Regions from separate parts of the Rahnella sp. JUb53 genome, predicted to be linked through region 1. Evidence: predicted binding sites of a transcription regulator. Region 1 holds the regulator's gene; each other region holds the start of a gene.
What was found. Region 1 encodes LexA, which represses DNA repair genes until DNA is damaged. Its sites were predicted from a motif close to TNCTGTATGTACATACAGNA; they were not measured.
Positions count from the first base shown of each region.

Region 2: EC840_RS05000 (YebG family protein) is a predicted target of LexA. The motif match lies at 2,111-2,130, and genes of this name have one in related genera.
Region 3: rmuC (DNA recombination protein RmuC) is a predicted target of LexA. The motif match lies at 6,141-6,160, and genes of this name have one in related genera.
Region 4: sulA (SOS-induced cell division inhibitor SulA) is a predicted target of LexA. The motif match lies at 6,397-6,416, and genes of this name have one in related genera.

Region 1 covers NZ_SLYT01000007.1:27,192-35,364, forward strand. Annotated here, with positions in the region: gene plsB (glycerol-3-phosphate 1-O-acyltransferase PlsB) at 1-1,532, opposite strand, end outside; gene EC840_RS16635 (diacylglycerol kinase) at 1,663-2,031, shown strand; gene lexA (transcriptional repressor LexA) at 2,151-2,759, shown strand; gene dinF (MATE family efflux transporter DinF) at 3,058-4,422, shown strand; gene EC840_RS16650 (CsbD family protein) at 4,614-4,823, shown strand; gene zur (zinc uptake transcriptional repressor Zur) at 4,989-5,498, opposite strand; gene dusA (tRNA dihydrouridine(20/20a) synthase DusA) at 5,766-6,773, shown strand; gene pspG (envelope stress response protein PspG) at 6,966-7,202, shown strand; gene EC840_RS16670 (quinone oxidoreductase) at 7,597-8,173, opposite strand, start outside.
Region 2 covers NZ_SLYT01000002.1:98,845-107,017, reverse strand. Annotated here, with positions in the region: gene EC840_RS05015 (aminopeptidase P family protein) at 1-200, opposite strand, end outside; gene EC840_RS05010 (GFA family protein) at 229-651, opposite strand; gene phoC (acid phosphatase PhoC) at 905-1,642, shown strand; gene EC840_RS05000 (YebG family protein) at 1,717-2,097, opposite strand; gene EC840_RS04995 (GNAT family N-acetyltransferase) at 2,257-2,718, shown strand; gene EC840_RS04990 (LysR family transcriptional regulator) at 2,746-3,612, opposite strand; gene EC840_RS04985 (nitrilase family protein) at 3,718-4,707, shown strand; gene EC840_RS04980 (hypothetical protein) at 4,874-5,326, shown strand; gene EC840_RS25665 (hypothetical protein) at 5,335-5,469, opposite strand; gene EC840_RS04975 (hypothetical protein) at 5,579-5,869, opposite strand; gene EC840_RS04970 (hypothetical protein) at 5,866-6,048, opposite strand; gene EC840_RS04965 (hypothetical protein) at 6,248-6,544, opposite strand; gene EC840_RS04960 (hypothetical protein) at 6,666-6,941, opposite strand; gene EC840_RS04955 (alpha,alpha-trehalase) at 7,124-8,173, opposite strand, start outside.
Region 3 covers NZ_SLYT01000013.1:17,125-25,297, reverse strand. Annotated here, with positions in the region: gene EC840_RS22445 (SDR family oxidoreductase) at 96-860, shown strand; gene EC840_RS22440 (dienelactone hydrolase family protein) at 1,040-1,867, opposite strand; gene katE (catalase HPII) at 2,074-4,335, shown strand; gene udp (uridine phosphorylase) at 4,559-5,320, shown strand; gene EC840_RS22425 (DedA family protein) at 5,520-6,047, shown strand; gene rmuC (DNA recombination protein RmuC) at 6,203-7,738, shown strand; gene ubiE (bifunctional demethylmenaquinone methyltransferase/2-methoxy-6-polyprenyl-1,4-benzoquinol methylase UbiE) at 7,887-8,173, shown strand, end outside.
Region 4 covers NZ_SLYT01000004.1:67,256-75,428, forward strand. Annotated here, with positions in the region: gene EC840_RS10875 (DUF2057 family protein) at 1-13, shown strand, start outside; gene mgsA (methylglyoxal synthase) at 132-593, shown strand; gene helD (DNA helicase IV) at 671-2,725, opposite strand; gene EC840_RS10890 (YccF domain-containing protein) at 2,920-3,381, shown strand; gene yccS (YccS family putative transporter) at 3,419-5,563, shown strand; gene EC840_RS10900 (TfoX/Sxy family DNA transformation protein) at 5,591-6,220, opposite strand; gene sulA (SOS-induced cell division inhibitor SulA) at 6,437-6,943, shown strand; gene ompA (porin OmpA) at 7,301-8,173, shown strand, end outside.

The DNA of each region.
Region 1 (8,173 bases):
TGCTCTGCCAGATCCTGCACCGTTGGCGTCAGCCAGCTCGGACGCTGCGCTTCGATTGGGTCGATCGCTTCACGCCAGGTAGGTACGTTCTGGTTCAGGTAAGTAGTCAGATGCAGTGGCTCGCCGAAATTCACATAACCCTGACCGAGGTTGCGCAGCTTGCGCAGCCCGTTCAGCATCTGCGTCAGGCTTTCTTTCTCTTTGGTCGCACCGCGTAATTCTTTGGCGTACGTGCCCACTTCCATCACGTGCTCATAACCGATGTAAATCGGCACTAACGTAATCGGACGTGAACCGCCGCGCAGCATGGCCTGAATGGTCATCGCCAGCGTACCGGTTTTCGGTTCCAGCAGACGTCCGGTTCGTGAACGGCCACCTTCCACAAAGTATTCGACCGAATAACCGCGGCTGAACAACTCGCCCAGATATTCGCGGAAAACAGTGGAATAAAGCTTGTTGCCCTTAAAGGTACGACGGATGAAGAACGCACCCAGACGACGGAAAATCGGGCCAGCCGGCCAGAAATTCAGGTTGATACCGGCAGCGATATGCGGCGGCACCAGCCCCTGGTGATAGAGCACGTAAGACAGCAGCAGGTAATCCATATGGCTGCGGTGGCAGGGCACATACACAATTTCCTGACCATCAAGCGCCAGCTGACGGACACGTTCAGCATTGTTGACGTTGATGCCTTTATACAAGCGGTTCCACGTCCAGCTCAGCACGCGGTCTGACAGACGCACGGCCTCATAAGAGAAGTTCGCCGCGATTTCTTCCATCAGCGCGATAGCATTCTGCTGGGCTTTTTCGTGGGAAATTTTCTTGCTGCGGGCTTCGTCTTCGATCGCTTTTTCGATGGCTTTGGAAGCCAGCAATTTATTGAATAAATCCTGACGAGCCGGAAGACGCGGGCCGACCGCTGCCAGACGCTGGCGGGAGAAATGCATACGCGCCACGCGTGCCAGTTTCTGAGCGATGGTTTTGTCGGTGCCGTGCTCTGTCGCCATATAGCGCAGGGAAACGGTATTGGAGAAACGGACAAAACTGTCACGTCCGAGCCACAGCACGGCAAAGAATTTCTGGATGCCATTCAGTACGCGCAGATGCGGCGTATCATCCTGACCTTCACGGCCCGGCGCACGGCCAAACATCACGGAAACCGGCAGCATTTGAATGTCTAAATCCGGATTGTTGCGGTGCAAATCCAGATAGTCGTGGAACAGCTTTACGGATTCCTGCTTCGGCGTGTAATACGAGAACACGCGCGGGCCTTCAGCAATGAAAACATGGCTTGGCAGCAGCGTTCCGTCGATTTCCAGCGGAATAAGGGGATCGGGCAGATTCTCTGCCAGACATTGCGCACGCAACGTCAGCAAGTCTGCTTTGGAGTTGTAAGGCAATACGTACAAAATCGGGCGCGTCGGGTCCAAATGCAACTCGGTAACCGGATCTGAAGGTATGACCTTGCTCTTTACCAGCAATGAGAGTGGTAAATTCAATAATGTGTAATAAAGTCTACGCCAACCTGACATAAAAACGTGAAGCCTCTTGTTAGCCATTTCGCCGCAAGGATACCAGAAAGATCCGTGGAGATCTGTGGTCATATAAAAGCTAAAATACGGCACACTTTTAAGGACAACCCTTCAAGGATCAGTACCCGAAATGGCGAACCAAGTCACTGGATTTACCCGAATTTATAAAGCGGCCGGATATTCCTGGAAAGGATTGAAAGCCGCATGGCAGAACGAAGCGGCTTTTCGCCAGGAAGCCAGCGTGGCTATCCCGTTAATTTTGTTATCTTTCTGGCTCGATGTCAGCACGGTTGAACGCATTTTGCTTGTAAGCTCCGTGATGCTGGTCTGCGTCACCGAGTTGCTCAACAGTGCGGTGGAATGCGCGATTGACCGTATCGGCCCTGAGTTTCACGTGCTCTCAGGGCGGGCAAAAGATATCGGTTCTGCTGCCGTACTTCTGACCATCATATTGGCGATTTTTGTCTGGGTCAGTATCTTTTGGCCGCGATGGTTCTGATCTGGAATCTGTATTCCAGGAATCACCGTTATGCCCTGTTTTTATTCAATCTTAGGTTTTCATTGACCGTTTAGCTGTATATACTCACAGCAAGACTGTATAAACAACCAGGGGGCGGAATGAAAGCTTTAACGACCAGACAACAAGAGGTCTACGACCTTATTCGCGATCATATCTCCACCACCGGTATGCCACCGACTCGCGCAGAGATTGCATCGCGTCTGGGTTTCCGTTCTCCCAATGCGGCGGAAGAACACCTGAAAGCGCTGGCACGTAAAGGCGTTATCGAGATTGTCTCCGGTGCATCTCGTGGTATCCGTCTGCTGATGGAAGAAGAAGAAGGTTTACCGCTGATCGGCCGCGTTGCCGCCGGTGAGCCGCTGCTGGCACAGCAACATATCGAAGGGCATTATCAGGTTGATCCGGCGATGTTCAAGCCGAGCGCCGATTTCCTGCTGCGCGTCAGCGGGATGTCGATGCGTGACATTGGTATCCTCGACGGCGATTTGCTGGCCGTGCATAAAACGCAGGACGTGCGTAACGGCCAGGTTGTCGTGGCGCGTATCGATGATGAAGTCACCGTGAAACGCCTGAAAAAGCAGGGCAGCGTGGTGCAGTTATTGCCTGAGAACAGCGAATTCCAGCCGATCGTGGTGGATTTACGCGAACAGAATTTCAGCATTGAAGGGCTAGCCGTAGGCGTCATCCGTAACGGCAACTGGATCTGACCTTCGTACTTCGAGCTGCAGACGCGTTGGCTGCGTGCGTTTACCCGAATCACTGACTCATGTCAGCTCATCGGGATTCTCTTACTTGCCGCCTTCCTGCAACTCGAATTACTCGGTCAGAAATTGCTGAGTCAGAAATTGCTGTGTCAGATAGAGAAGACTAAAACTAATTGAATATGGATGGCGGCCGCCTCTGGCATCCATGTGAATTCAAAGAGAAATGCGTTTCTCTCATCATCGCCCCTTTCGGGGCGATGTCATTTTAGGCATAACCTGAACCTCCGGCATGAGATTCTCTATGCAACATCATTCCCTGCGACAATCATTCAAAAATACCTTTCTAAGCCCCGCGGATAAAGCACTCTGGACCCTGGCGTTACCGATGATTTTTTCCAATATCACGGTGCCTCTTCTTGGTCTGGTCGATACCGCAGTGATCGGTCATCTCGACAGTGCCGATTATCTCGGTGGTGTGGCGGTTGGTTCGATGGTCACGACTTTCCTCTTCATGATGCTGCTGTTTCTGCGCATGAGCACCACCGGCATGACCGCACAGGCGCTGGGCGCAAAAGACAATCAGTTGCTGGCACGTGCTTTTGTGCAGCCCTTTTTGCTGGCGGTGCTGGCCGGTGTCGTCATTCTGTTATTTCGCCATCCGCTGATGGAGCTGGCGTTTCATGTCGTGGGTGGCAGTCAGTCGGTGCTGGAACAGGCGAGGCTGTTTATCGAAATCCGCTGGTACAGTGCGCCTGCTTCTCTGGCGAATCTGGTGATCCTCGGCTGGTTGCTGGGGATCCAGTATATTCGCGGGCCGGTGATTTTGCTGATCGCGGGAAATCTGCTGAATATTATCCTGGATATCTGGCTGGTAATGGGGCTGGGGCTGAACGTACGTGGTGCGGCGATGGCAACTGCCAGTGCAGAGTATTTCACGTTGTTCATCGGGCTGTATTTTGTCTGGCGTGTCATGAAACGACGCGGTATCACCGGTTCAGAAATCACCAGTGCGTGGCGCGGTAATTTGCGCCGTCTTCTCGGACTTAACCGCGACATCATGCTGCGCTCATTGCTGTTGCAGCTATGCTTTGCCTCACTGACCATCCTGGGTGCGCGGCTGGGCAGCCACATTGTGGCGGTCAACGCTGTTCTGATGAACCTGCTGACCTTTACCGCATTTGCACTCGACGGCTTTGCGTATGCCATTGAAGCCCATTCCGGTGAGGCATTCGGTGCGCGCAATCGCGAAAAACTGCTCAACGTGTGGCATGCCGCGTGCCGTCAGGCCGGACTGGTGGCGCTGGCTTTTGCGCTAATTTATGCCGTAGCCGGCGGGGCGATTATAAATGCGCTCACCTCACTCCCCGAATTGCGTGAACTGGCGGATCATTACCTCGGCTGGCAAATTGTATTGCCGCTGGTGGCGGTCTGGTGTTATCTGCTCGATGGGATGTTTATCGGTGCCACACGCGGGCGGGATATGCGTAACAGCATGGTGGTTGCAGCGCTCGGATACGGGCTGACGCTTCTGACCTTACCAGTGCTGGGAAACCATGCGTTATGGCTGGCGCTGACCGTCTTCCTCGGCTTGCGCGGGATTGCACTGGGCTGGATATGGCGTCGTTACTGGCAGCGCGATACCTGGTTTTCTTCTCCCGGACACTGAATTGGCAGTGTTTTATCAAAGAGATAAATGTTCTTTTGCCGTTATTTCCTGCTTTGGAATAATCCTAATAATGGTTTTTATCCCTGTTCGGGGAGGATTAATCCAGATTCTCTACTAACCTTAGAAGTGTTAAGGACGAGCTGCAGGAACAAAACGCAGCTCCATAAACCCAAGGTAACAGGAGATATTTTATGAATAAGGACCAAGCCGACGGTAACTGGAAACAGTTCAAAGGGAAAGTGAAAGAAAAATGGGGCAAACTGACCGATGACGACCTGACAGTGGTTGAAGGTAAACGTGATCAGTTGGTTGGTAAGATTCAGGAGCGTTACGGCTATCAGAAAGATCAGGCCGAGAAAGAGCTCAAGGAATGGGAAACCAGCAACAAATATCACTGGTAATACGCGACTCCCCCTCGCGTGTCAGTGACGTATCCTGAGATTTAGCTGCTCCTACCCGGAACGCTTCAGGATACGGGTACACGGATGTACCCAACTTTATGTCTTCACTTCTTGGCTTTTGCACATACTTGCTTCAGTAAATCCCCGCACAAACACCAAAATCCCTTAGCGTTTTTTCACCACAATACTGTGGTCATGATCGCAGTGCTCATGGCTGTCACAGGTTTCCACGACCTTACATTCCCCGCATAAACCGTGGGCTTCCACGACAGAATGGCGAAGCTCAAAGCCGGATTCCGTTGCCAGTTTCGCCAGACGTTCTTCAATACCGTCAGTGGTTTTTTCCGTCACCAGCCCGCAGCGGTCGCAGATGAACAGCGCAGACGTGTGGCTCGGCTCTTCAAAATGATGGCAAAGCACGTAGCTGTTAGCCGATTCAACCCGGTGGATAAAGCCTTGTTCAAGCAGAAAATCCAGCGCGCGGTAAACGGTTGGCGGTTTTGCTTGTGGCTCGCTGACACGCAGCAGATCCAGCAAATCATAGGCGCTGATGGCACCGGGTTGTTGCGCCATCAGGCGCAGTACTTCCAGCCGCTGCGGCGTAAGACGAACATTGCGCTGCTGGCAAAGTTCTTCAGCTTGCGAAAGTAATTTTTCCGGATTATTCAGGGTCATAGCAACGTTCTCTGAGCGCAGATTGGGATCGACAGGCCACAACATGCGACCATTGTTGATTTTATCATGCTTAGGCTAAAACGACGAATTATGCGCCATTCATTAAGATGTATTGCGGCGACGTTATTTCTCTGCACGATGGCGCAGGATGCCGAATCTTTGTTCTGTGGTATAATCACCGATTAACTTCTCTCTGGCGTTGCGTCAGAGAGAGCGCCACGAACCCCTTCAGCGAATGTCAGGCCGATGTCAGAAACTCAACACGCAATGCCCCAGACCACTCCGTTTTCCGCTCAGCGTTTTTCCGTTGCGCCGATGCTCGACTGGACCGATCGCCACTGTCGCCATTTTCACCGGCTGATGACCGGCCAGACGTTGTTGTACACCGAAATGGTGACTACCGGTGCCATTATTCATGGTAAAGGGGATTATCTCGGGTTTGGCGACGCTGAACATCCGGTGTCATTGCAGCTTGGCGGTAGCAATCCTGCCGATCTGGCACATTGCGCTAAACTGGCAGAAGAACGCGGTTATGACGAAATTAACCTCAACGTCGGTTGCCCGTCGGATCGCGTGCAGAACGGCATGTTTGGTGCCTGTCTGATGGGGCAGGCGTCGCTGGTAGCGGACTGTATCAAAGCCATGCGCGATGTGGTTTCAATTCCGGTGACGGTCAAAACCCGTATCGGTATTGACGATCAGGACAGCTACGAATTTTTGTGCGATTTCATCCGTCAGGTGTCTGAAAACGGCGGCTGCGATACCTTTATTATCCATGCGCGTAAAGCCTGGCTTTCCGGTCTCAGCCCGAAAGAAAACCGTGAAATCCCGCCGCTCGATTACCCGCGTGTGTATCAGCTTAAGCGTGATTTCCCGCAGCTGACGATGGCGATTAACGGCGGCATTAAAACGCTCGAAGAAGCCAAAACGCATCTGCAATTTATGGATGGCGTGATGGTCGGTCGCGAGGCTTACCAGAATCCGGGCATGTTGCTGAACGTCGATCGCGAGCTGTTTGGCTCCGACGCGCCGCTGAAAACCGGGCCGGATATTATCCGCGCGCTGTATCCGTATATCGACGCGGAACTGAGTAAAGGCACCTATCTGGGCCACATTACCCGCCATATTCTTGGTCTGTTCCAGGGCGTGCCGGGCGCACGTCAGTTCCGTCGTCACCTGAGTGAGAACGCTCATAAAGCCGGCGCGGGCATTGATGTGGTTGAACAGGCATTGCAGATGGTCGCCCAGCAACAGGAAATGGCGGCACAGGCCTGAAAACCAGGTGAGGAAAATCACTATCTGTTAGTCAAATTTACTATCTTTTCGCAGGCCATTCGTGCCTGCGAAATATTTTCTTCTTGTAATTCAATCCATTATTTAACCCGTCACACTGGCACGTTTCTTGTAATAGCTAACGTGTGTTCTGACATCACGTCTTATTGCACATGGCTTATTAAGGAGCACCCGATGCTGGAAATTCTCTTCGTGCTTGGTTTTTTCTTTATGCTGATGCTGACCGGCATTTCGCTGCTGGGCATGATCGCTGCGCTGATCGTCGCATTCGCGGTAATGATGTTGGGTGGCTTTCTGGCGATTGTTATAAAAATGTTGCCTTGGCTGATTTTGGCCGTGGTTGCCGTGTGGATTTACCGGGCATTTATTAAACCGGATCAGCCAAAATATCGCCGCCGCCGTTTACCGTAATTTTTACTGTCGATAAGTAGTTTCTGTAACTGCATGAAATACTGGTGATTAGTGGTGGTCTTTTGAGCACAAAAAAATGTAACCGTTGCAGCGATAACTTTTGCTTATGTGCTAGCGATCACAAGCTGGGTCAGAATGTGCGGTCGAAATGCATAAATCATATTTTTTAACATGGGTGACTGTTAGGATGGAATTCATTGGCAGCCGTCAGGCTGTAAACCGAATTCATCAAGTCCGCTGAGGCACACAATAGTCGCTTAAGTGACATCGCCCTGCGGATTTACCCGGCAGTACCCTACAGCAGTACCCGTCTGAAATCAGAGGTCGTCTGAGTCAGACAGTAAGAAAGGCTTCCATATTCTGGAAGCCTTTTTTGCATTGGCTTAGGGAACTGTTATGGGATCAGTAAACTTGAGCCTTGCGTTACGCGGCTTTCCAGCGTTTCGTGCGCGCGTCTGGCTTCAGAGAGCGGGAATTTCTGCGCGTCGCTGACGTCCACTTTTATCGCGCCGCTGGCAATCAGCGAAAATAGCTCGCTGCTTGCGTGTGCCAGTTCTTCGCGGTTGGTCACGTAGCCATTCAGGGAAGGGCGCGTCACGAACAGCGAACCTTTCTGATTGAGGATCGCCAGATCCACGCCTTTCACCGGGCCGGAAGCATTGCCGAAACTGACCAGCAAACCACGGCGTTTCAGGCTGTTCAGCGATTTCTCGAAGGTGTCTTTACCGACAGAATCGTACACCACACCGACTTTTTCGCCGCCAGTCAGCTCCGCCACGCGGGACGCGATATCTTCTTTCTGATAATTAATCGTCGCCCACGCACCGGCCTGTTTCGCGCGTTCGGCTTTTTCGTCCGAACCCACAGTTCCGATCAGTTTAACGCCCAGCGCTTTCGCCCACTGGCAGGCAATCAGACCGACGCCACCGGCCGCAGCATGGAAAAGAATGGTTTCGCCGGCCTGCACTTCG
Region 2 (8,173 bases), on a different contig from region 1:
CCAGAAAGGTATTCGAAATTGCCGCCGTGTTCTTTATCGGCGTAAATCACCAGCGACGATAAGCCTTTTTGCTGCATGGCGCTCAGAACGTTGTTCAGGCGGGCTTTCATGGTTTCATCAGACAGCACCGGCGTGGGCACCTGAGGGTAAGTGGCCGGTGCCGGGACAGTGGCCAGTGTGTAGGCAGTATCAGAATTCATTGCGTTTCCTTATGCGTAGAAATCATTATCAGGAGTCAGATTCAGAAATGTTGGGTTCATAAATAACGTAGCCCGCCACGCCGCCCTTCCCGCCGTCTTTCGGATGGTTGATGCCATCGCTGACCGGGATAGGTGAGAAATCGAAGGGCGACACGCCTTCGATGCAGGCGACATTGACGCCATAAAATTCGGGATTGGAGCGACGCTGATGGAAGGTATAAATACCGCAAACCGAACAGAAGAAATGCGCGGCCTCACCGCTGTTAAAGCGATATTCCGTCAGCTTATCCGTGCCTTGCGTGATTTCAACTTCACCGGCAGTGGCGACGACCGCGCCACGCATACGGCAAAATGAACAGTTACAGCGCAGCACGCCGTTAAAACCGTCGGTCAGTGCGACCTTGAACGTGACGGCACCACAATGGCATTGAGCGGACAATTTATCTGGCATAGCAATCTCCCTCTTTGGAATGAGCGGTCGGGTTGGCCGAGAAAATGTTGTACCAAATTTCGCCGCTGATTACAGCTTTCCCTTAAAAAGCCCATTTTTTAGCCGTAAAACATTCACGCCCGCTATCAATTTCTCGTTTTGAGATCTCATACCAACTTTCTGTCACCTATTTTGTTTTACTACCCGATGTTAGGAAATGTTACGGAAATGATTCCGTAATGAAAATAAAATAGCTGCACGTAAGGAAGCTAACATGAAAAGACTGACCACTTTTTGCCTCGCGGGACTTGTATCATTTAATGCGTTTGCCCTGACCGGCAACGATGCCACCACCAAACCGGATCTCTACTATTTAAAGAATGACCAGGCCATCAACAGCCTGACTTTGCTGCCACCGCCACCGGCTGTGGGCAGCATTGCGTTCCTCAATGACCAGGCGATGTATGAGCAAGGCCGTCTGCTGCGTTCAACCGAGCGCGGCAAGCAGGCTGCTGAAGATGCGAACCTGAGCGGAGGCGGTGTGGCGAATGCCTTCTCTGGTGCGTTTGGATCACCAATCACCGCCAAAGACACGCCGGAACTGCACAAGCTGCTGACCAATATGATTGAAGATGCCGGAGATCTGGCGACGCGTGGCGCGAAAGAGAAGTACATGCGTATCCGCCCGTTTGCCTTCTACGGCGTCCCGACCTGTAACACCACCGAGCAGGATAAGCTTTCGAAGAACGGCTCTTATCCTTCAGGTCATACGTCTATTGGCTGGGCAACGGCGTTAGTGCTGACTGAAATCAACCCGCAACGTCAGGATCAGATCCTGCAGCGTGGTTATGATTTAGGCCAGAGCCGTGTGATTTGCGGATACCACTGGCAGAGTGATGTGGATGCAGCGCGTATCGTCGGCTCTGCGGTTGTAGCAACGCTGCACACCAACGACGCTTTCCAGCAACAACTGAAGAAAGCTAAAGAAGAGTTCGCGAAACAGCATAAATAAGCGTTTTTGCTTCTTGCAGGACAAAAAAAAACCGGCCTGATAAGCCGGTTTTTTTACGGAGAGCAGAAAGCGATTCAGGCCGCTTTAACCGCACGCGTCTTTTTAGGAGCTGGCGCTGCTACGGTTTCTTCGGTGTTTTCTTCCGCGGTCTCTTCAGTTTCAGCTTCAGTCACTGCCAGTTCTTCCGTCTGCGCGACAGGGGCTTTCACGGTTTCTTCTTCCGGCAGCTTGCTGGTACGCAGGATGTGCTGGACGGTATCTTTTTGCTCAGCCAGGCGAAGGGCAATGTTTTCTGCCAGCGATTCATCGATCTCCAGTTCGCTCTGCAACAACCAGTCAGTAAAAGCATCTGCCATATCGAGCATTTTGTCGTAAGCGTCCGCTTCTTTCTTATTGGCAAATGTCATTTTTTCTTCACCTTTTCTGACGACAACAAACTTTGTTTCAACAGCCATGATTCGCTCCTTATACTGTAATTATATACAGCATACCAATAATCAATGCAGGATACATCATCCAGCCTGTTTTTTATAGTGCGGCGCAGGCGTGAATTTCTTCCAGATAACCGCTAAGGTAGAAAATAACCCGTTTTATAACGTACTTGTGAGGATTCTGTGACAAATGTGAAAGAAGTCTGCAACTGGAGCAAAGACGCTTACCGGATAACCACCGACATTAGCCAGCTGGATATTCCAGCCGTCCACGCCTATCTGACCCGCTCCAGCTGGGCGCCGGGAATTGACGAGCAAACGGTGCGCGATGGCGCGGAAAACAGCCTCAATTTCAGCTTGTTCGACGGTGAAAAACAGATCGGTTACGCACGTTTCATTACTGATTACGCCACCTTTGCCTATCTGTGCGATGTGTATGTGTTAGAGGAATATCAGGGGAAAAATCTGGGAGCATGGCTGATTGAATGTGTTCAGTCGCATCCGGTCACCGCCCGGCTGCGCAGGATGGCATTGTTTACCTCAACGGCACCCTGGCTGTATGAGAAGTTTGGCTATACGCCGGTGAACGAGCCCAATTACACCTGGGTGATCACTCGTCCGGGGCTTTATCTGAAGAAAGACTGATCAAGGCTAGTGAAGGATTCGAGGGTTTTAGCCAGCATCCGTCATTTCAGTCACCATCCGCACAAAATTATCGCGGATTAAATCCTCTCTGCGCGGATCCCATGCGATCCCGACCTGCCAGCGGGTGGCTTTGCCACTCAGCGGCAGCGTCTTCAGTCCTGGCGGCGCAATATGCATGACACTATTGGGCAGCAGCGCGACACCAACACCGGCGACAACCAGCGCGACAATCGTCTGGATATCTTCGGACTGCTGTACGAAAGGCGTGTGCAACTGGTTTTCATCCAGAAAGCGGTCCGTTTGTGCGTTCAGCCCCCGCCCGCGATCGGGGTATAAACGCAGCAGCGGTTTCTGTTTCAGCCAGCCTGCGACCGTCGTTCCGTCGTCAGCAGGCACCACACACACCAGTTCATCTTCAAACAAGGCGTGATAACTCAGCGGTGCAGCCGGTGGCACACGCACAAAACCAATCTGCAATTTCCCGCTTTGCAGCATGTCGTATTGCACGGCAGAAGGCAGATCTTCCAGCGTGATATCCACACCGGGATACGCTGCCCTGAACCTGGCGATGCATTGCGGCGCAAAGGTAAACGCCGACAGGCCGAATCCCGCCGCCAGCAACCCTTCACCGCCCTTTTCCACCTGACCGACGTGCTGCATAAAGGCCGTCATCTGACGCAGCACCTTCTCCGCTTCGGGCAAAAGTCGTCGCCCTCCCGGCGTAAGCGTGGTGCCATGGCGTCCGCGATCAAACAGCATCACGTTAAGGCGGGATTCCAGCAAACTGATCTGCTTGGTCAGCGCCGGCTGCGAGATAGAAAGCGTGTTAGCCGCCGCTGCATAATTCCCTGCCTGCGCCAGCGTGACGAAAGCTTTGAGCAAACGCGTATTCATTTTGCATTCCGTTTAGTTATCAGAACCAGAAAATACTTCATTATAAAGTTATCAGCCGCATTGCTTTAATACCAGCGTGAACCCTAAACCTTAACGTTACGGAGAATGACAATGTCGGCATCGATTAAAACGGCGGTAGTTCAGTTTCAGCATCAGGCCGGAAACAAAAAATATAATCTGATGATGATGGAGGGTTTTATCCAGCAGGCGGCGATTAACGGCGTACAAATTCTGGCGTTCCCGGAAATGTGTATCACCGGCTACTGGCATGTGCCGAAACTGGATAACGACGGTGTGGCGGCGCTGGCCGAATCCGTCGAAACTGGTTCGTCTGTGCGCCTTATCCGCAAACTGGCCGTGAAACATCAGATGCTGATTGGTGCCGGTTTTATTGAACGCGGAGATGACGGTCGTCTTTATAACGCCTATGCCGCCTGTATGCCGGACGGTTCAGTGCATACGCACCGCAAAATGCACGCCTTTGAACATCCTTCCATCAGTTGCGGCGATACCTATACCGTGTTTGATACGCCCTGGGGCGTGAAGGTCGGTATCCTTATCTGCTGGGATAACAATCTGGTGGAAAACGCCCGTGCAACAGCACTGCTGGGGGCAGATATTTTACTGGCACCGCATCAGACCGGTGGCACAAATTCCCGCAGCCCGCACGGCATGAAGCCCGTTGCGCTGGAATTATGGGAGCAGCGCGCCACACGACCGGAGGAAATCACCGAAGCCTTTAAAGGTGCCAGTGGCCGTGAGTGGCTGATGCGCTGGCTGCCGTCGCGGGCGCACGATAACGGCATGTTTATTTTGTTCAGCAATGGTGTGGGTGCAGACGATGATGAAGTCCGCACAGGAAACGCGATGATTATCGACCCGTACGGCCGCATCGTCGAAGAAACCTGGGCGGCGGCAGACGCGATGGTGAGTGCAGAACTGGATCTTTCGCTTATTCCGATGAGTACCGGCAGGCGCTGGATGGCAGGACGTCGTCCGGATCTTTACCGCATTCTGACGGAGCGTCAGGGCTATGAACGTGATGCGATTACGGCGCGTTTTTCCGAGGAGTTACCCGGAATGAAAACACGCTAAAATCGGTGTTCGTTTTACAGGGAAACCGGATCATAACATTGCCTGCCCGATTGCACCCTTCTGTGTTTCCCGCAGCAAGGCTTTGCTCTATCATGATGCTTTCATTGATCCTTTTGCTCAGCGAGACTTTATTTTGCGCATCCTTCCTTTCGGTTCCCGTATTTTCATGACTTTACTGACTGGCCTGCTTTTGTGCTGGCCGAGTTTGAAAGTTGGTGCCGCGCAGGCGGCTGAGATGGCGTCTCCGGCAGATATAGTGGTTGCTTTCCAGACAGATTATCTGCGCTGGAATAACCAGACCGTGGCGGCGAAAGCGGATCATACGCCCGCTGACAACATAGCGATGGCAGAGAAAACCTACCGCGAGATTCTGAAGAAATACACCCTGCCCGATTTTGTCGGCGAACCTGTCGCTTACAGCTCCGAACCGTTGCACGATCCGGCTAAAGAGAAAATCGTGTCGGTGAAAACCCAAGGTGGCGCGGCGGTAGTGACGACGAAGTTCCCGCAGCAATATTACACGCCGACGTATGAGTACCGTCTGGTGTATCAGCAGCACCGCTGGTATCTGACCGCCGTGGATCTGGTGGACGATGACGGCAAATACCCCAGCCTTTAACGGATATTTCAGGCCAGCGCTGAGCCCACCAGATAAAATATCACCATGCCGGTGACCAGCGTTCCGCCAACCATTAAACCGCTGATGTACAGAAAACCCTGCTCCACCAGGCCTTTGAAGACTGGCTGGTGAAGCAGGATCACAGTGGTTATGTGGTGCGGAACAGTCGTAGTTTTCGCCGTACAAAGGGGCTTATATCTTTTGAGCGGGAGATTAGATGCTATAAAAGGTCTTAAGAAAATCCTGTCTTCGTCACTGAATTTTAATTTTTAATATTTCTTCTTTTAAAACGTCATAGAGCTTATCTTGCAACATATTCAGTTCGTTATTTTCACTCTTTAGCATTTCACCTTTTTTATGTAACACCAAATCATTAAACGATCCTGCCCCTGCGAATATTCCTTTTATCTCCAGGAGTGTTTTTTTGTAGTCAACATCTAACTGCTTGCTAAACAATTCAAATCTTTTCGCCCACTCTTGTTGTTCATTTTCTAAAAGCAATAACTGAATACTGAACAGCAGTTTTTGTATCTTTGTTTTCATTTTAACTCCCCAAAATTTAATGTTTTTATACCCGGAATATCCCAGGGTGCAGGGATAACAACCTGTTCAGTACCTCCTGAGTAAAGATTTGTTTGATATCCGACCTGTCCCACACAGACTTTGGCATCATCAACGTAGTGAGCGTAACGACGCTCATCTTGTGCTGAAAAAAGGTTCACGCTTCTCTCTTTTCTCCATGGGACGCCATGAGCATTAAACCTGTGTGAGCGGCAAAGAGTTCTATGTAAGAATATACAATTGTGTTCGGGGGAACCGCTCCACCATGAATTTTAATTAAACACTGTTGTGTGGTACGAAGGTAGCTTTCTCCAGAAAGAAAGGGTCGTGAGATCCTTTTGATTTTCATGGCATACATCATCATTTTTTATGACTATTTATCTTTGCTAACTCAACTTTTAAAAGGTTGTAGAGTTTATTTTTTAAGGCGTATAGCTCATTATTTTCTTGGGTGAGTGGCACTTTATTTTTATGAAGTACAAGGTCAGTAAAAGATCCCGCCCCTCCAAATAAGCTCCTTAATGAAGACAATGCCGCTTCATAATCATTTTCGAGCTCAACGTTCAGTTCTTCAAATATTTTTGCCCAAGCGGTAGCATCATTATGCGAGAGGATATAAATAATACTGACTACGGTAGTCTTAATTTCATTTTTCATTTCAAATGCCCTTTATTTAATACTCTAATCCCTGATATTTCCCAGGGTGTAAGAACAACGACTTGCTCTGTACCACCTGAAGGTAGTAATCCCACTGTTCAGAAGTGTCTATTCCGATGATTCAGCCGGAATCGATGTTACTTTTAGTAAAGTCATAAGCATCATCAACGTAGTGAGCGTAACGACGCTCATCTTGTGCTGAAAAAAGGTTCACGCTTCTTTCTTTTCTCCATGGGACGTCATGAGCATTTAACCGGTGTGAATGGGGGTAATTATCGCTGCTGAGTTCGTAGTAAATCCGCGCTTGCCTGAAAGCCTCATGCGGCGTCAGGATGTACTGAAAGTCTTCTGGTGAAAGTTCCCTCTCTGCATCCCATGCTCTGATTAATCTAAACATTGCTCAAGCCACTCCTTGCCTGTTGCTATTCCTGTCAATAGGTTACCGATTAAACGGTGACGAAAGTGTGAGCGGCAAAGAGTTCTATGTATGAATGTACAATTGTGTTCGGGGGAACTGCTCCACCAGGCCTTCGGAAACTGGCTGGTGGAGCAGGGGCAGAGTGGTGATGTGGTTGCGGATCAGTCGTAGTTTTCGCCGTACAAACCAATCAGGCGGCGGACGACGCCGTTGGTCCAGCCGAAGCCGTCCTGAAGCGGATATTCCCCGCCGCCACCTTCGCGCGACGCATTGCCGGAAATGTGATATTTCTCGATAAGTTTATGATGCTGCTGGTAAAACTGATTTACGGTTTTCAGCCAGCTGCGGGCAATCTGGTCGCCGAGTACGTCGTTGCCATACAGCTTGAAGCCCTGAATTGCCATCCATTGCAGCGGCGCCCAGCCGTTAGGTTTATCCCACTGTTCGCCGGTTTCGTATTCCGTGGTCATCAGTCCGCCGGAGGTCAGCAGGCGCGTCTGCACGGCGTCAGCAATACGAACGGCCTGATGATGCGTGGCCAGACCGACGTACAAAGGCACCACGCTGGCGGCTGAGAACAGTGCCAGCTGCTGACGGTGCCAGTCGTAATCGCGGAAGCACCCTTCTGTCTCATCCCACAAATAGCGGTTGATGGCTTCACGGCGGGTTTCAGCTTTCTGGCGGAACTCCGCTTCGGTCGCCCGGTCACTGTTGAGGCCGGAAATATTGGCGATGGCGCTTTCCAGTTTGAATAAAAACGCGTTCAGGTCGATCGGAATAAACTGCGTGGTGCGGATACTGGCCAGCCGGTGACCATCACGCAGCCAGCGCGAGGAATAATCCCAGCCTGATTCCGCACCGGCACGCAGATCGCGGTAAACTTCGTTAGCGGGACGACTGGAGAGTTTCGCGGTTTCCACATCTTCGCGCCAGGATTCATCACGCGGCGTGTCCCTGTCATCCCAGTAACGGTTGAGCAAGGTGCCATCCGGCAGACAAACCACGTGGCGATAAGCCTGATTGGGTGCCAGTGAATCCGCGCCATCCATCCAGAATTCATATTCCATTTTGAGATGATCAAGATAACGACGCGCACCGCGCACACCATCTTCTTCAAACAGTTCGACCATCAGCGCAAAGACCGGCGGCTGCGAACGGCTGAGATAATAGGTGCGGTTACCGTTAGGGATATGCCCGTAAATCTCGATCAA
Region 3 (8,173 bases), on a different contig from region 1:
GCTGGGTTTCAGGCAAGTTTCCGCACGCGTCGCGGTTCTCCGCTAGGCTTAAATCAGGATTTACTTTCTTTTTACCCATCAGACAGGGAGAAAATATGAACCGGTTTACAGACAAAGTCGTGGTAGTGACTGGCGCAGGTTCCGGCATGGGGGCCGCATCGGCACGGCGTTTTTCTTCAGAAGGGGCGATTGTGGTACTTGTCGGCCGGACGAAGGAAAAGCTGGAGAAAGTCGCTAAAACGTTGAGCAGTACGCAGTATTACATTCATCTGGCGGATGTTTCATCCGCACAGGATGTGGAGCGTATGGCAGACGTGATTGAGGATAAATTCGGCCGGGTCGATGTGCTGGTAAATGGCGCAGGCGTTGTGGTGCAGGGCAAAGTGACAGAAGCCAGCCTCGATGACTGGCAGAAAATCATGGGTATCGATCTTAGCGGCGTTTTCTATTGCACGCGTTTCTTTATGCCCGCGCTGATTAAAAGCAAAGGCAATATCGTGAATATTTCCTCGGTGTCCGGCATCGGCGGTGACTGGGGCATGAGCTTCTATAATGCCGCGAAAGGTGGTGTGACCAACTTCACCCGTTCGATTGCTATGGATCACGGTAAAGACGGCGTGCGCGTCAATGCTGTTTGTCCGTCGCTGACCTTCACGGATATGGCGGCTGGCATTAAAGATAACCAGCCGTTACTGGCAAAATTTGCCGAACGAATCCCGCTGGGGCGTGGCGCAGAGCCGGAAGAAATTGCTGATGTGATTGCGTTTCTCGCCAGTGATGATGCGCGCTTCGTGACGGGTGTAAATCTGCCGGTTGATGGCGGACTTTCTGCCTCTAACGGTCAGCCTCCGCAGGCGTAACGCGCTGTTTCAGAAAAGCGGTCGATAATTTCGAACAGGACTGGCAGGGCGCGTTTGGGCGATTGTCGTTGTAAATAGATTGTCGTTGTAAACAGATTGTCGCTGTAACTGACTGAATGCTAATAAAAAGCCCGACAGGAAAATCTGCCGGGCTTTTTTATTTGCTCAATACCGTACTTTTACTTCACACCGTACTGGGCGAAGAAATCCAGCATACGCTGCCAGCCATCAGCGGCGGCTTCCGCGTGGTAGCTCGGGCGGTAATCAGCGTTAAACGCATGACCGGCTTCCGGATAGACCACGATTTCTGCCGTGGCATTGGCTGCGCGGATGGCCTGACGCATGGTTTCAATCGTATCCAGAGGAATGCTGGAATCTTCTGCGCCGTATAAACCCAGAACAGGCGCATCCAGCGCGGCGGCGCGATCGACCGGCTGTGACGGGCTGGTCAGCGTTTTATCACCCACCAGTTTGCCGTACCACGCCACGCCCGCTTTCAGCTGCGGATTGTGCGCCGCATACAGCCAGGTGATGCGTCCGCCCCAGCAGAAACCGGTGATGCCTAATTTGGAAATATCCCCGCCATGTTGCGCGGCCCAGTGTGCGGTGTGGTCGAGATCAGAAAGCACCTGCTGATCCGGCACTTTGCTGACCAGTTTGGCGAAAAGCTCGCTGATTTCGGTGTAATCACGCGGGTCGCCCTGACGGAAATACAGCTCAGGCGCGATGGCCATATAGCCCTGTTTCGCCAGACGGCGGCAGACATCCTGAATGTGTTCGTGTACGCCAAAAATTTCCTGCACCACCAGAATGATCGGCAATTTTCCGGTGAACTGTTCCGGACGGGCAAGATAGGCAGGCATGTCTTCGCCCTGCGAAGGGATCGTGGTCTGGCCTGCGTGCAGTCCGTCGGTATCGGTGTGGATGGTGGTACTGGCGACGGGAGTGACGGCAGGAGCAAAGCTGGTCGGAGCCTGTTTCAGGGTAAGCAATTCTTCTTTTTTCATCGGGGGTCTCCAGGCAAGTGTCCATACGAAAATCTGTGGCTTTGGATTAAAACTATAGCCGTAAAGCATGAACAGCAAGGCGCAAGAGATGTTCTATAGTTAAAAGTTAATCAGGAAAGTCATCATGGAAGATTTACAGAACGCACACCGAACGCCCGAAACCTTAGTCTTAGGAGCTATGTTCAATGTCAAAATCACCGTCTAAAGTGACCAAGAAAAGTGAGCCAAAACCGGTAAGCCGCGCCCCCGCCACGGGCATCGAGTCCTCTCAACCTGGCCTGGGCGACCTGGCACCCGCCGATCGTACTTATCAGCCTTCACCCCAGCCGACACCGCCGGGGAAAGAGCCGACCGCTTCCGGCAGTGCCAAAAGTCCGAAAAATACCAATGCCAAGCTGGACGCATTAGAACGCCATCGTAAAAACGGCGAAAAGCAGCCGCTGACCACCAATCAGGGCACCAAAATCTCTGATGATCAGAACTCGCTGAAAGCCGGCAACCGCGGGCCGACGTTGCTGGAAGATTTTATCCTCCGCGAGAAAATTACCCATTTTGACCACGAGCGCATTCCTGAACGTATTGTTCATGCGCGCGGTGCGGCGGCGCACGGCTATTTCCAGCCATACCGCAGCATGAAAGATGTCACGAAAGCCCATTTTCTCTCTGATCCGGCAAAGAAAACGCCGGTGTTTGTGCGGTTCTCTACCGTTCAGGGCTCGCGAGGCTCGGCGGATTCTGTTCGCGACATCCGTGGCTGGGCGACAAAGTTTTATACCGATGAAGGCATTTACGACCTGGTCGGCAACAATACGCCGGTATTCTTTATTCAGGATGCCCATAAATTCCCTGATTTTGTCCATGCGGTAAAACCAGAACCGCATAATGAAATCCCGCAGGGCGCCAGCGCGCACGATTCCTTCTGGGATTACGTGTCCCTGCAACCTGAAACACTGCATAACGTTTTCTGGGCGATGTCTGACCGTGGCATTCCTCGCAGTTACCGCACGATGGAAGGTTTTGGCATCCATACATTCCGTTTCGTGAATGCCGAAGGGAAAGCTACTTTTGTGCGTTTCCACTGGAAGCCGCTGGCCGGAAAGGCCTCTTTGTTGTGGGATGAGGCGCAAAAACTGGCCGGGAAAGATGCGGATTTCCACCGCCGTGATTTGTGGGAAGCCATCGAAGCCGGTGATTATCCTGAATATGAACTGGGCGTTCAGCTGATCCCTGAAGAAGACGAATTCAAATTTGATTTCGATCTGCTGGATCCGACCAAGCTGATCCCTGAAAAACTGGTGCCGGTAGAACTCATCGGCAAGATGGTGCTTGACCGTAACCCCGATAATTACTTCGCGGAAACCGAACAGGTCGCATTCCATCCGGGACACGTAGTGCCGGGCATCGATTTCACCAATGATCCGCTGTTGCAGGGGCGTCTGTTCTCCTATACCGATACGCAGATCAGTCGTCTTGGCGGACCGAATTTCCATGAAATTCCGATTAACCGCCCGACCTGTCCGTACCATAACTTCCAGCGTGACGGCATGCACCGGCAGGATATCGATACCAATCCGGCGAATTATGAGCCGAACTCCATCAACAATAACTGGCCGAGGGAAACACCTCCGGCAGCGTCCGGCGGCGGTTTTGAAAGCTATCCGGAGCGGATAGATGCGGAAAAAATCCGTCAGCGCAGTCCGTCATTTGCTGAGTATTATTCCCACCCGCGTTTGTTCTGGCTGAGCCAGACAACAGCGGAGCAGGATCATATTGTCGGGGCCTTCTCGTTTGAATTGTCGAAGGTGGCGCGGCCGTATATCCGCGAGCGTGTGGTGGATTTACTGGCGCATGTTGACCAGACGCTGGCGCAGAAAGTGGCTAAAAATCTGGGTATTACGCTTTCCGCTGACACCCTGAAGATAAAAGCGCCGAAGCCGGTGAATGGCCTGAAAAGTGATCCGACCCTGAGTTTGTATGCCAGCGGCAAAGGCACGATTAAAGGGCGTCAGGTGGCAATTCTGCTCGGTGAAGGCGTGAATGCGGCCGATGTACTGGAAACCTTGCAGGCGCTTCAGGCTGCGGGTGTGCATCCTAAATTACTGGCGAGTCATTTAGGGACTGTCACCGCCGATGATGGTTCGACATTACCGGTGGATGCCACATTTGCCGGGTCGCCTTCCATTACCGTCGATGCAGTGATTGTTCCGCACGGGCATATCGATGCACTGCTGATGAACGGCGATTCCCGTCATTACCTGCTCGAAGCTTATAAGCATCTGAAAGTCATCGGTTTAAGTGGTGATGCGCGTCGCTTTAAATCGCTGCTGGGGCTGAAGGATGATGTGCCGGAAGAGGGCGTTGTCGAAGGTGAAAAAGCCGAAGGCGCATTGCTGAAAACGTTCCTGAAAGAAATGCTGAAACACCGTATCTGGTCGCGTAGTGCAGCGGCAGATGCGGTTCCTGCCTGATTTGTCATAACTGAAAATAGCCTGTCTCCGGTAGCGGAGGCAGGCTGTTTAAAATCGCGTCAATCGCCCATTAATTTGTGACCATCATCACAAATTAAATGTATGCGTAATTCCTGTTGTTACATCATAGTGACGACCGTCACGAAATAACGTCACAATGTTCAGTACAGTTGCCGGGTGTTCCTCCTGCCAATTTATGACCTTACACACAGAGGAGTTTGTTATGTCTCAGCCTGAAGTTTTCCATCTTGGCCTGGCCAAAAAAGATTTAAACGGCGCGACGCTGGCGATTGTTCCCGGCGACCCTGAGCGCGTGGAAAAAATTGCCAAACTGATGGAGAACCCGGTTCGTCTGGCTTCCCACCGCGAATTTACCTCATGGCGCGCTGAGCTCGATGGCAAATCTGTGATTGTTTGTTCAACCGGTATTGGTGGTCCTTCGACTTCCATCGCGGTTGAAGAACTGGCGCAACTGGGGATCCGTACCTTCCTGCGTGTCGGCACCACTGGTGCTATCCAGCCACACATCAATGTGGGTGACGTTCTGGTGACTACCGCCGCCGTTCGCCTTGATGGCGCAAGCCTGCATTTCGCCCCAATGGAATTCCCTGCGGTCGCCGATTTTGCCTGTACCACCGCGCTGGTTGCTGCGGCAGAATCCGCAGGCGCTGCCACGCACATTGGCGTGACCGCGTCTTCTGACACCTTCTATCCGGGTCAGGAACGTTATGATACCTTCTCCGGCCGCGTTGTCCGTCGCTTCAAAGAATCGATGAAAGAGTGGCAGGAAATGGGCGTCATGAACTATGAAATGGAGTCCGCCACCTTGCTGACCATGTGCGCCAGCCAGGGCCTGCGCGCCGGTATGGTTGCCGGTGTGATCGTGAACCGTACGCAGCAGGAAATCCCTGATGCGGAAACCATGAAGAAGACCGAAAGCCATGCGGTGAAGATTGTTGTAGAAGCGGCTCGCCGACTAATCTGATTTCCCGTCATCCTTCCTGCAACTCGAATGATTTAGGGAAAGGATCGGATTATAAAGACACTACATCATAGTGATGGGCTGCCTCTGGCGGCCCATTTTTTTGCCCTGTTAAGCAGATCTGTTAAGGTCATGTTAGTAATGCGTCTGGAATAATTGATCAATTCCCGCTCCGTATCTCTGATAAAAAGGAACTGCATTTTTGACTGTTCATGACCTTCTCGATTACACCACCACCTTTATCCGCGCACATCAGGTGTGGGCTGCGCCCATCGTCTTCTTTCTGGCTTTTGGTGAGTCTCTGGCCTTTTTGTCACTGCTCCTTCCTGCAACCTTTATCCTGCTGGGATTGGGCGCGCTGATTGGTGAAACCGGTATTCCTTTCTGGCCCATCTGGGCCGCCGCCGCTGCGGGTGCTTTCTTTGGCGACTGGCTTTCCTATTGGGTCGGCAACCATTTTCAGGACAGAGTGGGCAACTTCTGGCCTTTCTCCCGTCATCCGCAAATGCTGGTGCGCGGTCATGCTTTCTTTGACAAGTGGGGCATGCCGGGCGCGTTTATCGGCCGCTTCTTTGGCCCGCTGCGTGCTGTTGTGCCGCTGGTCGCGGGGATTTGCGGTATGCCGCAAAAATATTTCCAGATTGCCAATGTGACGTCGGCGCTTATCTGGGCTTTCGGTATTCTGGCGCCTGGAGCTTTCGGCATTCAGTGGCTGAGCCGCTGGTTTTGAATCCTGCTCCTTGCGGCTGACCGCCGCAAGGAGCAGGGCTGAGAAATTCCCTTTTGGAAGACGTCTCGCAAAGGCTCAATGCAACAGAAAATAGACTGGACATCCATACAGCCTGACATTACCTTGGCCGCAAGAGACTTCAAGAGGGAAATCGTGTGGATATCAGCATTCTGACTGCCCTGGCGGCGGCGTTAATTGGCTTACTGGTGGGGTGGCTCGTCGCCAGTTTGCGGCAACAGCAACAGCAAACGGAGTACGAAACGCAGCGCCGTTTGCTGGAACAATCGCTGGAGCAGGTCAAAGCGGAAAATGATACGCACAAAAGCGAGCGGCTATCGGGACAGCAGCAACTGCGTGAAGCCGAGCTGGAACTGCGAAAATTGCACAGCCTGCAGGCCGCCAGTCAGGAAAAACTGCAACTGCTGGCGCACTGGCAAAACGAGTGTGAACAGCTGAATCAGGAACTGCGCGCACAGCGGGAAATTAACAGTGCGCAGGAGGCAGAATTGCGTGAGGTTTCCACCCGTCTGGATGAAACCCGCATGGCGGCTGAGGAGAAGCAGCGTCTGCTGATCAACAGCGAACAGCGTCTCAGCAGTCAGTTTGAGAATCTGGCGAACCGGATTTTCGAACAAAATGGCCGTCGCGCCGACGAACAGAATAAGCAAAGCCTCGACAAATTACTGCTGCCGTTGCGCGAGCAACTCGACGGTTTCCGCCGTCAGGTGCAGGACAGCTTCGGGCAGGAAGCCCGTGAACGGCATACGCTGGCCCACGAAATCCGCAATCTGCAACAGCTGAATGTCGAGATGGCACGTGAAGCCGTCAACCTGACCAAAGCACTGAAAGGTGACAACAAAACGCAGGGCAACTGGGGCGAAGTGGTGCTCAGCCGCGTGCTTGAGGCTTCCGGATTACGTGAAGGCTATGAATATCAGACGCAGGTCAGCGTGCAGGTCGACAGCAACAGTCGCATGCAGCCTGACGTGGTGGTGCGGTTACCGCAAAACAAAGACGTAGTGATTGACGCCAAAATGACGCTGGTCGCTTACGAGCGTTATTTCAACAGTGAAGATGACGCTGAGCGCGAAATCGCGCTCAATGAACACATTGCCTCGGTACGCGGACACATCCGCCTGCTCGGACGCAAAGATTATCAGCAACTTCCTGGCCTGCGCAGCCTCGATTATGTGCTGATGTTTATCCCTGTTGAACCTGCTTTCCTGCTGGCTATCGACCGGGAGCCCGAATTGATCAGCGAAGCGCTCCGTCACAATATTATGCTTGTCAGCCCGACGACTCTGCTGGTGGCGTTACGCACGATCAGTAATCTGTGGCGCTATGAACACCAGAGCCAGAACGCCAAACGTATCGCCGATCGCGCTGCGCGTCTTTACGACAAACTGCGGCTGTTTGTAGATGACATGGAGTCGATGGGGCAGAGCCTCGACAAAGCGCAGGGAAGTTATCGCGCCGCGATGAATAAACTCACGCAAGGCCGTGGTAATCTTATCGGACAGGTTGAGAGTTTCCGCGCTCTGGGTGTTGAAGTTAAACGGCCAATCAGTCCTTCTCTGGCTGAGAGGGCTAAAGCGGAAAATGAACCTGAAGATACCGCATCTCTGCCAGATACCTCTGATGCGGAAGAAGAACAGACACTGAACCCGCGCGAGCTAAACCTGCATCAATAGGCCGCGCTTGCCGGAATGTCCAGTACGGCATTTCAGATTCAACGTGTGAATTATTGCAATATGTTGAATCACCATCGGTGATGGGGCTTTCCTATGGGTTCTGATACACTTCTCCCCAAGAGTTCGACTGAAAAAGCAGGCATATAAAATGGAAAAGCAGACGCAGGAAACCACTCATTTTGGTTTTCGTACAGTAGCCAAAGATGAAAAACAGGAAATGGTGGCAGAAGTCTTCCATTCCGTTGCGGCAAAATATGATTTGATGAATGACCTGATGTCTTTCGGTATTCATCGTATCTGGAAGCGCTTCACGATTGATTGCAGCGGTGTCCGTCAGGGACATCGTGTACTGGATCTGGCTGGTGGTACGGGTGACCTGACCGCTAAATTCTCCCGTCTGGTGGGTGAGAAAGGCGAAGTTGTGCTGGCCGATAT
Region 4 (8,173 bases), on a different contig from region 1:
ACGGACGTCGTAACTTAACCTGCATCACGCAATCTCTCTGTAAACACTGAATTATCGCCCCCGCCCTTTGCAGTAAAACGGACTTTCAGTATTCTGTGATCCACTCTTACTTTCGCGTGGAAGGGAATTTGATGGAATACACGACCCGTACGATCGCAAAACAAAAACACATTGCTCTGGTCGCGCATGACCATTGTAAAAACACCCTGATGAAATGGGTCGACAAAAACGTCGCCGAACTTTCCAAACATGTTCTCTACGCTACCGGCACCACCGGTAATCTGGTACAGCGTAATACCGGCATCAATGTAAAAAGTATGCTGAGCGGCCCGATGGGTGGCGATCAGCAGGTTGGCGCGATGATTGCCGAAGGCAAAATCGATTTGCTGATTTTTCTGTGGGATCCGCTGAATGCGGTTCCGCATGACCCCGATGTGAAAGCCCTGCTGCGTCTGGCAACGGTGTGGAATATTCCGGTAGCGACCAATGTGGCGACAGCGGATTTCCTGATCAATTCCCCGTTATTCCAGTCTGAAGTCGATATTGTGATTCCCGACTATCAGCGCTATTTATGGTCGCGCCTGAAAGAGTGATTTAAATTCTCGCGCTGATAAATGCAGTAAGCATCAAAGCAAAAAAGAAAACCCGGCGATTGCCGGGTTTTCTCGTTTCAGGGTTTACGCTGCACCGGTACGCCAATATCTTCCAGTTGTTCCACAAATACTGACGGACGCTGTTTATCCTGCATCAGCCAGACCTGATGCTTCGCCCGCGTCATGGCCACATACAGTAAACGCCGCTCTTCAGCATCCATAAAGTCTTCAGGTTTCGGAAGCAGGACTTCTTCCAGAAGGGATTCGCGCGCCGCCGCCGGGAAACCGTCGCTCCCTTCATGCAGCCCGACGATAATCACATATTCCGCCTGTTGCCCTTTGCTGGCGTGAATGGTCATAAATTCCAGATTGAGTTTTGGCCAGCGCGTTGCCGCCTTCTCGAGAATTTGCGGACGCAGATGGTGATAGCGCGCCAGTACCAGAATCTTCTCGTCGGCTGTGACATATCCGCTGAGTTTATCCAGCAGTTTTTCCATCTGGTCCTCAGGCAGGATCACGACATTCTTCTTATTACCTTTGGTCAGACTGTTCAGCGGTTTTTTCAGCTGATGAGGGTTTTGCTGGACGAACTTATTAGCAATCTCACCGATACGATCGTTGAACCGGTATGTGGTATCCAGCGCACATTGCGCCCCTTCGCCAAAGTTTGTCGCAAAGGCAGTGGTAAGCGAAAGCTCGGCGCCACTGAAACGGTAAATCGCCTGCCAGTCGTCCCCGACCGCAAATAAACTGGTGTGTTTGTTGAGCTTGCGTAATGCCGAGAGCAGCAATGCGCGCTGTGGCGAAATATCCTGAAATTCATCGACCAGAATATGCTTCCACGGGCTGACAAAGCGGCCTTTTTCCAGAATATTCACCGCCTGATGGATGAGCCCAGAGAAATCTACCGCGCCCTCATCTTTGAGCGCGGTTTTCCAGACTTTCATCAGCGGCGCCATCAGGCGAATGCGTTTCGTGAACAGGTCTCTGACTTCTTCCGGCGCACTTTCAATCATTTCTGCCTGACTGCCGCCGTGCATCCGCATCAGGCTGAGCCAGCGTTCGAGGCGGCTACCGAGACGTTCTGCCAGCGATTTATTTTTCCAGTAATCGCCGTCAGGAACCGTCCATTCCAGCTCATCGGTCATCCACTGCCGCCAGCCGCTGGCCTGGACTTTTTTCTCCGCACACTGTTGCTGCCAGGTTTTGATCAGCAGCGAGCGACGCGCTTTAGCATCCGTTTCGAGTTTGCTTATCTTCGGCGCTTTTTTGCTCCCTTCCTGAATAATTTGTAACGCCAGCGCATGGAAGGTTTTGGCTTTAATCCCGTCAGTGTGCAGCCGTTCTTTAATACGTGTATTCATTTCATCCGCAGCCTGACGCCCGAAAGCCAGCAGAAGTATTTGCTCAGGAATTGCTTCCTGACGACGCAACAACCAGCCAGCACGCGCCACCAGCACGGATGTTTTACCGCTACCGGCACCGGCCAGCACCAGAACGGAGTCCTCACCATTGACCACGGCGCGACACTGACTTTCGTTAAGCGGCGAAACCTCAACGGTATCGAAAAAATCGCGATTATCCGCAATGACCCGATCGGTCCAGGCGAGATTACGTTGCGTGACGCTGCGCTTACCTTGCTCCAGCCAGCGCAGGCAGGTCTGGTAATCATCACGGCAATTGTCAAAATCATTAAGGCGTTCGACGGGCACCGGAACCGCAGAAAAGGCTTCCTGAATATCTTTTTGTACATCGGCTAAATCAGCTCGTTTGAACCATTTATCCTGCTGCTCAATCTGCGTGATTTTTTCGATTTGTCCGTGCAATACCCCCGCGCTAACCCCGCTCATTTCCTGACTCCAGGTCTGCCAGATATTAAGGAGGTACTGATAAAACCGCTGAGTTTCCTGCCATTCGGTACCATGAAGACGGACGACTTTCTGTTCCGGCAATTCAAATTCCAGCTCACCCCAGACAATGCCGCGCTTACAGCGGATCTGTATAAGCTGATTAAAAGGGATCAGGTAGTGATGTTTATCGCCACTGACTTCAACGCCCGCATTAAGCAGACGCACCCGGTTGTACGGATGCTGCGCCAGATGTTTCCCGAATGAGGTCGATTTCAATTCCATATCATCACACCGTATTTTCTCTAAAATTCCTGACGGAAAGGTAATGTTTATAATTTTACATGCAAGTGTATTTAAGAGTTTACCTTTGATAAGCGCAGGCGATCCACGTTCCAAAACAGGGTAGAATAAGAGGTATGTTTCCTTTTGGGAAACATGAATTCCTTTAACTTTTCATATCTTCGGGAAGAGCAGACATGCGCACAGTTCTCAATATTCTCAACTTTGTTTTAGGTGGTTTCTTTACCACTCTCGCCTGGCTATTTGCCACGCTGGTGAGCATCGTACTGATCTTTACCCTGCCCCTCACCCGCTCTTGCTGGGAGATCACCCGTCTGTCTTTGATGCCATTTGGCAACGAAGCCGTACATGTTGATGAATTGTATCCTGAAAAACGCAATGCGCTGATGTCCGGCGGTGGTACTCTGTTGAATATATTCTGGTTTATTTTCTTCGGCTGGTGGTTATGCTTGTCCCACATCATGGCGGGTATCGCTCAATGTATCAGTATTATCGGCATTCCGGTGGGCATCGCGAATTTTAAAATCGCCGTTATCGCACTGTGGCCGGTCGGACGCCGGGTGGTTTCCGTCGAGCTCGCCAGACAAGTTCGTGAAGCGAATGCCAGCCGTCTGATGAAAGATGGACGCATTCGCTGATTTTCATCATTTTTGATTTTTAAGGTGGGGTTTTTTAGTGCTTTCGATTGCACCGGGCTTAAGGCGTTACGCCTATAACAGCAATGTTCTTTATCACATCAGGATTTTCATTGCTCTGGCAGGCGCAGCCGCCGTTCCATGGTGGCTGGGTGAGATTACGCTGACCATTCCCCTGACGCTCGGTGTCGTCGCCGCCGCGCTGGCTGATCTTGACGATCGTCTTGCCGGCAGGCTGCGCAATTTACTGATTACGCTGGTATGCTTTTTTATCGCTTCAGCGTCGATCGAATTACTTTTCCCCTATCCCTGGCTATTTGCGCCGGGACTGATGCTTTCCACCTGCGGGTTTATTCTGCTTGGCGCACTCGGCCAGCGTTATGCCACCATTGCTTTCGGCGCGCTGCTGATCGCCATCTATACCATGCTTGGTACGAGCATGTATCACATCTGGTATCAGCAACCACTGCTCCTGCTGGCCGGTGCCATCTGGTATAACCTGCTGACGCTGGCGGGGCATATTATCTTTCCCATCCGGCCATTGCAGGATCAGATTTCACGCTGCTTCACTGAACTCGCGGCATATCTGGAAGCCAAAGCGACCTTGTTCGACCCTGATCAGGAAGATAATAATCAGCAACTGGTTGAGCTGGCGATGGCTAACGGACAGCTGGTTTCCACGCTTAATCAGACTAAAAATACGCTGCAAACCCGTCTGAAGGGTGACCGTGGGCAGAAAGGGACACGCAGAACTCTGCATTATTATTTCGTGGTGCAGGATATTCACGAACGCGCCAGTTCATCACATGTGAAGTATCTAAAGCTGAGTGAACAATTCCATCACAGTGACATTCTGTTCCGTTTCCAGCGGCTGATGAGTATGCAAGCCCGGGCCTGTTTGCAGCTGTCACAATGCATTTTATATCGTCAGAAATATCAGCATAACAGCCAATTTGAGCGGGCGTTTGCGCGGCTGGAAGAAGCATTGAAACGTCTGGAATCTCAGGGCGAGCATCGTGAAATGTTGCAGGCGTTGCGCCATCTTTTACGCAATCTGCACGCCATTGATGCACAACTGGCCAATATTGAATCCGAACAGTCACTGCCTGAGAATAATGAAACCGGGAAAAACACGTTTGCCGAAGATCGCCTGACGGGAGTTGATGATATCTGGCTGCGTATATCGCGGCACTTCACGCCGCAGTCAGTATTATTCCGCCATGCGGTGCGTATGTCAGTCGTTCTGTTTGTCGGTTACGTGTTTCTTCAGGTCAGTGGTTTACATCATGGCTACTGGATATTGCTCACCAGTTTGTTTGTCTGTCAACCGAACTACAGCGCCACACGCCGCAGGCTGGCGTTAAGGATTATCGGCACTCTTGCCGGTATCGCGCTGGGTATTCCGATACTGTACTTCGTGCCTTCGATTGACGGACAAATGATCCTGATCGTTATCAGCGGTTTATTATTCTTCGCCTTTCGCACTGTGCAATATGCGCAGGCAACGATGTTTATTACCCTGCTGGTGTTGTTGTGTTTCAACTTGCTGGGAGAGGGTTTTGAAATCGCCATACCCCGCGTCATCGATACGCTGATTGGGTGTGGTATTGCCTGGGCGGCAGTGACATTTATCTGGCCGGACTGGAAATTCAGGCAAATCGACCGCGTTGTCAGCAAAACTTTCGATGCCAACTGCCGCTACCTTGACGCAATTTTGGTGCAATACCATCAGGGAAAAGACAACAGTCTCGATTATCGTCTGGCACGCCGTGATGCGCATAACTGTGATGCGGAACTGGCGTCAGTTGTTTCGAATATGAGTTCGGAGAAGAATAACGACACAACGACCGTGGATGCCGCATTCCGCTTGCTGTGCCTCAACCATACGATGCTGAGCTATATTTCTGCGCTCGGCGCACATCGTGAAAAGCTTGAAGATGCTGAAACCCTGAGCTTGCTGGATGATGCAGTGTGCTGCGTGGACGGGGCTCTGCACCATCTGCCTGCTGAATCCGGGCGTATTCAGCAGGCTCTTGAAAATCTCAGTGCCCGCATTCAGATGAGAACCACGGATTCGGACAGTAAAGAACAGCTTGTATTGCAACAAATTGGATTACTGGTGGCTCATTTACCTGAACTCACCAGTCTTAACAGTAAAATCCTGCCTGCTCATAACCCGGTCTGACGACCCGCAGCCGTCATGTGCTGCGGGTTAGTGCGTCATCGGATACTTTTCTTGCTGATGGTTGAACCAGTGAGTTAAAAACTCTCTGGACGCCGTTGGCAAGGCTGCTTCATGAAACCCCAAAATTGCGCCTTCCAGTGCCATCAGCAAATTAATGCCCAAATTCTTTTTTTTTATTGCACACAATTTCAGGTATGCCCCGCACGCACCTTGCATCCGAAGGTCCCCCGAATTTTCGATACCGACTTGCCACAGCATCCGCTCAAGAGCCAGCGAGAGATTGGGTAAGTCTTTCAAACGTGATGCTTCACTGTTTTTCTTTGCTTCAATTTCACGACGCATCCCTTTGATAGAAACTCTCGCCAGTCTCAGCAAAATATGGGGATCACTCCATTGCTCATGACTGACTTTGAAATAGCGTAAATGCACATCCATCCCGCGCTTGCGGTAGATCAGACGTTCCATTTTTTTCCGGCAAAAGTGACCTTCTGTATCATCATTCGCCCTCAGGAATAATTCTCCGTCAGACACCAGACCAAACATGGCTCGATCGGCCGATAAACTGAATCCGCCAAACTGCGTTCGCGAGCGTATATTGCCCAGTGGGGCAAACAGTTCCAGACATTCAAGTACTCTTTTTTTTGATTTATTTATCATTGCGTTATCCTTTTCACATTCATTCCTGACTTCCAATTTGAATTACCAGAACCGCTAAATGCAAAATACGCAATGTCGTGAGTGGCAACAAACATAAAATGCAGTTGCAGTGTGTTGCCTTCAAAATTTGCGAGATGTCTTGGAAAAATTGGGTTGATCTTTGCCCATCGCCAGAGTACTGTACATCCATACAGTAACTCACTGGGGTACATCTCTATGCGAACTCAACACCATACAAATCATCATTTTAGTCAGCTTGCTTTGCCCGTTTCCCGTGCACAGGTAAATACGTCTGCATCCTTGAATAATGGTCTGATCACTGAGTTCGTCTATAGTGCGAGCCAACCTGCTTTTGCCCAGTTACTGCTGCCTCTGCTGCAACATCTCGGTATGCAATCACGCTGGTTGTTGTGGCTGACACCACAACAAAAATTGAGCCGTCATTGGTTATCAGAGTCCGGGCTACCGGTGGATAAAATGGTTCAGGTGAATCAGATCACTGCGATGTCTACTGTCGATGCGATGGAAAAAGCATTGCAAACGGGTAACTACAGTGTCGTGCTTGGATGGTTGCCAGATTTGAATGATGCAGAGAGGGAAAGATTACAAATTGCTGCCCGTCAGGGGGGAGCTTACGGCTTCATCATGAAGCCAACAAATGATCAGAATTCAGCTAGTGGACATCACTCAACAGTAAAAATTCACTCTTCTGTATACCATTAGTTCAAAATAGGAATGTTCCTACGAAAATAATGGGGAACTTAGTGATTTGTGCTGCGAAAGCTCCGGAACCCAGTAAAAACGGGCTTCCTGAATGTAGATTGTCTTCGAAAATTGTCAGTAATTGGTCAAAGCCGTTAAGAAATGTGTACGTTTTTCCCTTTTTTTCCACGGTGTTAACACATCAAGCTTGTAAGTTTCGCGCCACGTTGTAGACTTTACAACGCCAAGGTTGCTCAATAATGCCAACGTAAAGTGGCAAGTTCTGAAATGAAGCAATAATCTTGGCGTAAGGATTTTAACCAAGGGCTTAAAAAGCTTAAAGCTCAATTGCCTATTTGGATGATAACGAGGCGCAAAATGAAAAAGACAGCTATCGCATTAGCAGTGGCACTGGCAGGTTTCGCTACCGTAGCGCAAGCCGCCCCTAAAGATAACACCTGGTATACCGGTGGTAAATTGGGCTGGTCCCAATACCATGACACTGGTTTCGCAAATGCTTACAACGGTATCGGCAACGGCCCTACCCACGAGAGCCAACTGGGTGCAGGTGCGTTCTTGGGTTACCAAGCGAACCAATACCTGGGCTTTGAAATGGGATATGACTGGCTTGGCCGTATGCCTTACAAAGGCAGCGAAAACAATGGCGCGTTCAAAGCACAAGGCGTACAGCTGGCTGCTAAACTGAGCTACCCACTGGCTGACGACCTGGACATCTATACCCGTCTGGGTGGTATGGTTTGGCGTGCAGACGCTAAAGGTAACTTCGACAATGGCGCAGCTGGCCGCGTAAGCGATCACGACACCGGTGTTTCTCCACTGGCAGCCGTTGGTCTTGAATACGCTGTGACCAAAAACTGGGCTACCCGTCTGGATTACCAGTGGGTTAACAACATCGGTGACGCTGCTACTGTTGGCGCACGTCCTGATAACGCAATGCTGTCTGTAGGTGTTTCTTACCGTTTCGGTCAAGAAGAAGCTGCTCCAGTTGTTGCTCCAGCACCAGCACCAGCTCCAGTTGTTGAGACTAAGAAATTCACTCTGAAATCTGACGTTCTCTTCAACTTCAACAAAGCAACTCTGAAACCAGAAGGCCAACAGGCTCTGGATCAGCTGTACAGCCAGTTGAGCTCAATCGATCCTAAAGACGGTTCTGTTATCGTTCTGGGTTACACCGACCGTATCGGTTCAGAACAATACAACCAGAAACTGTCTGAGCAACGTGCTCAGAGC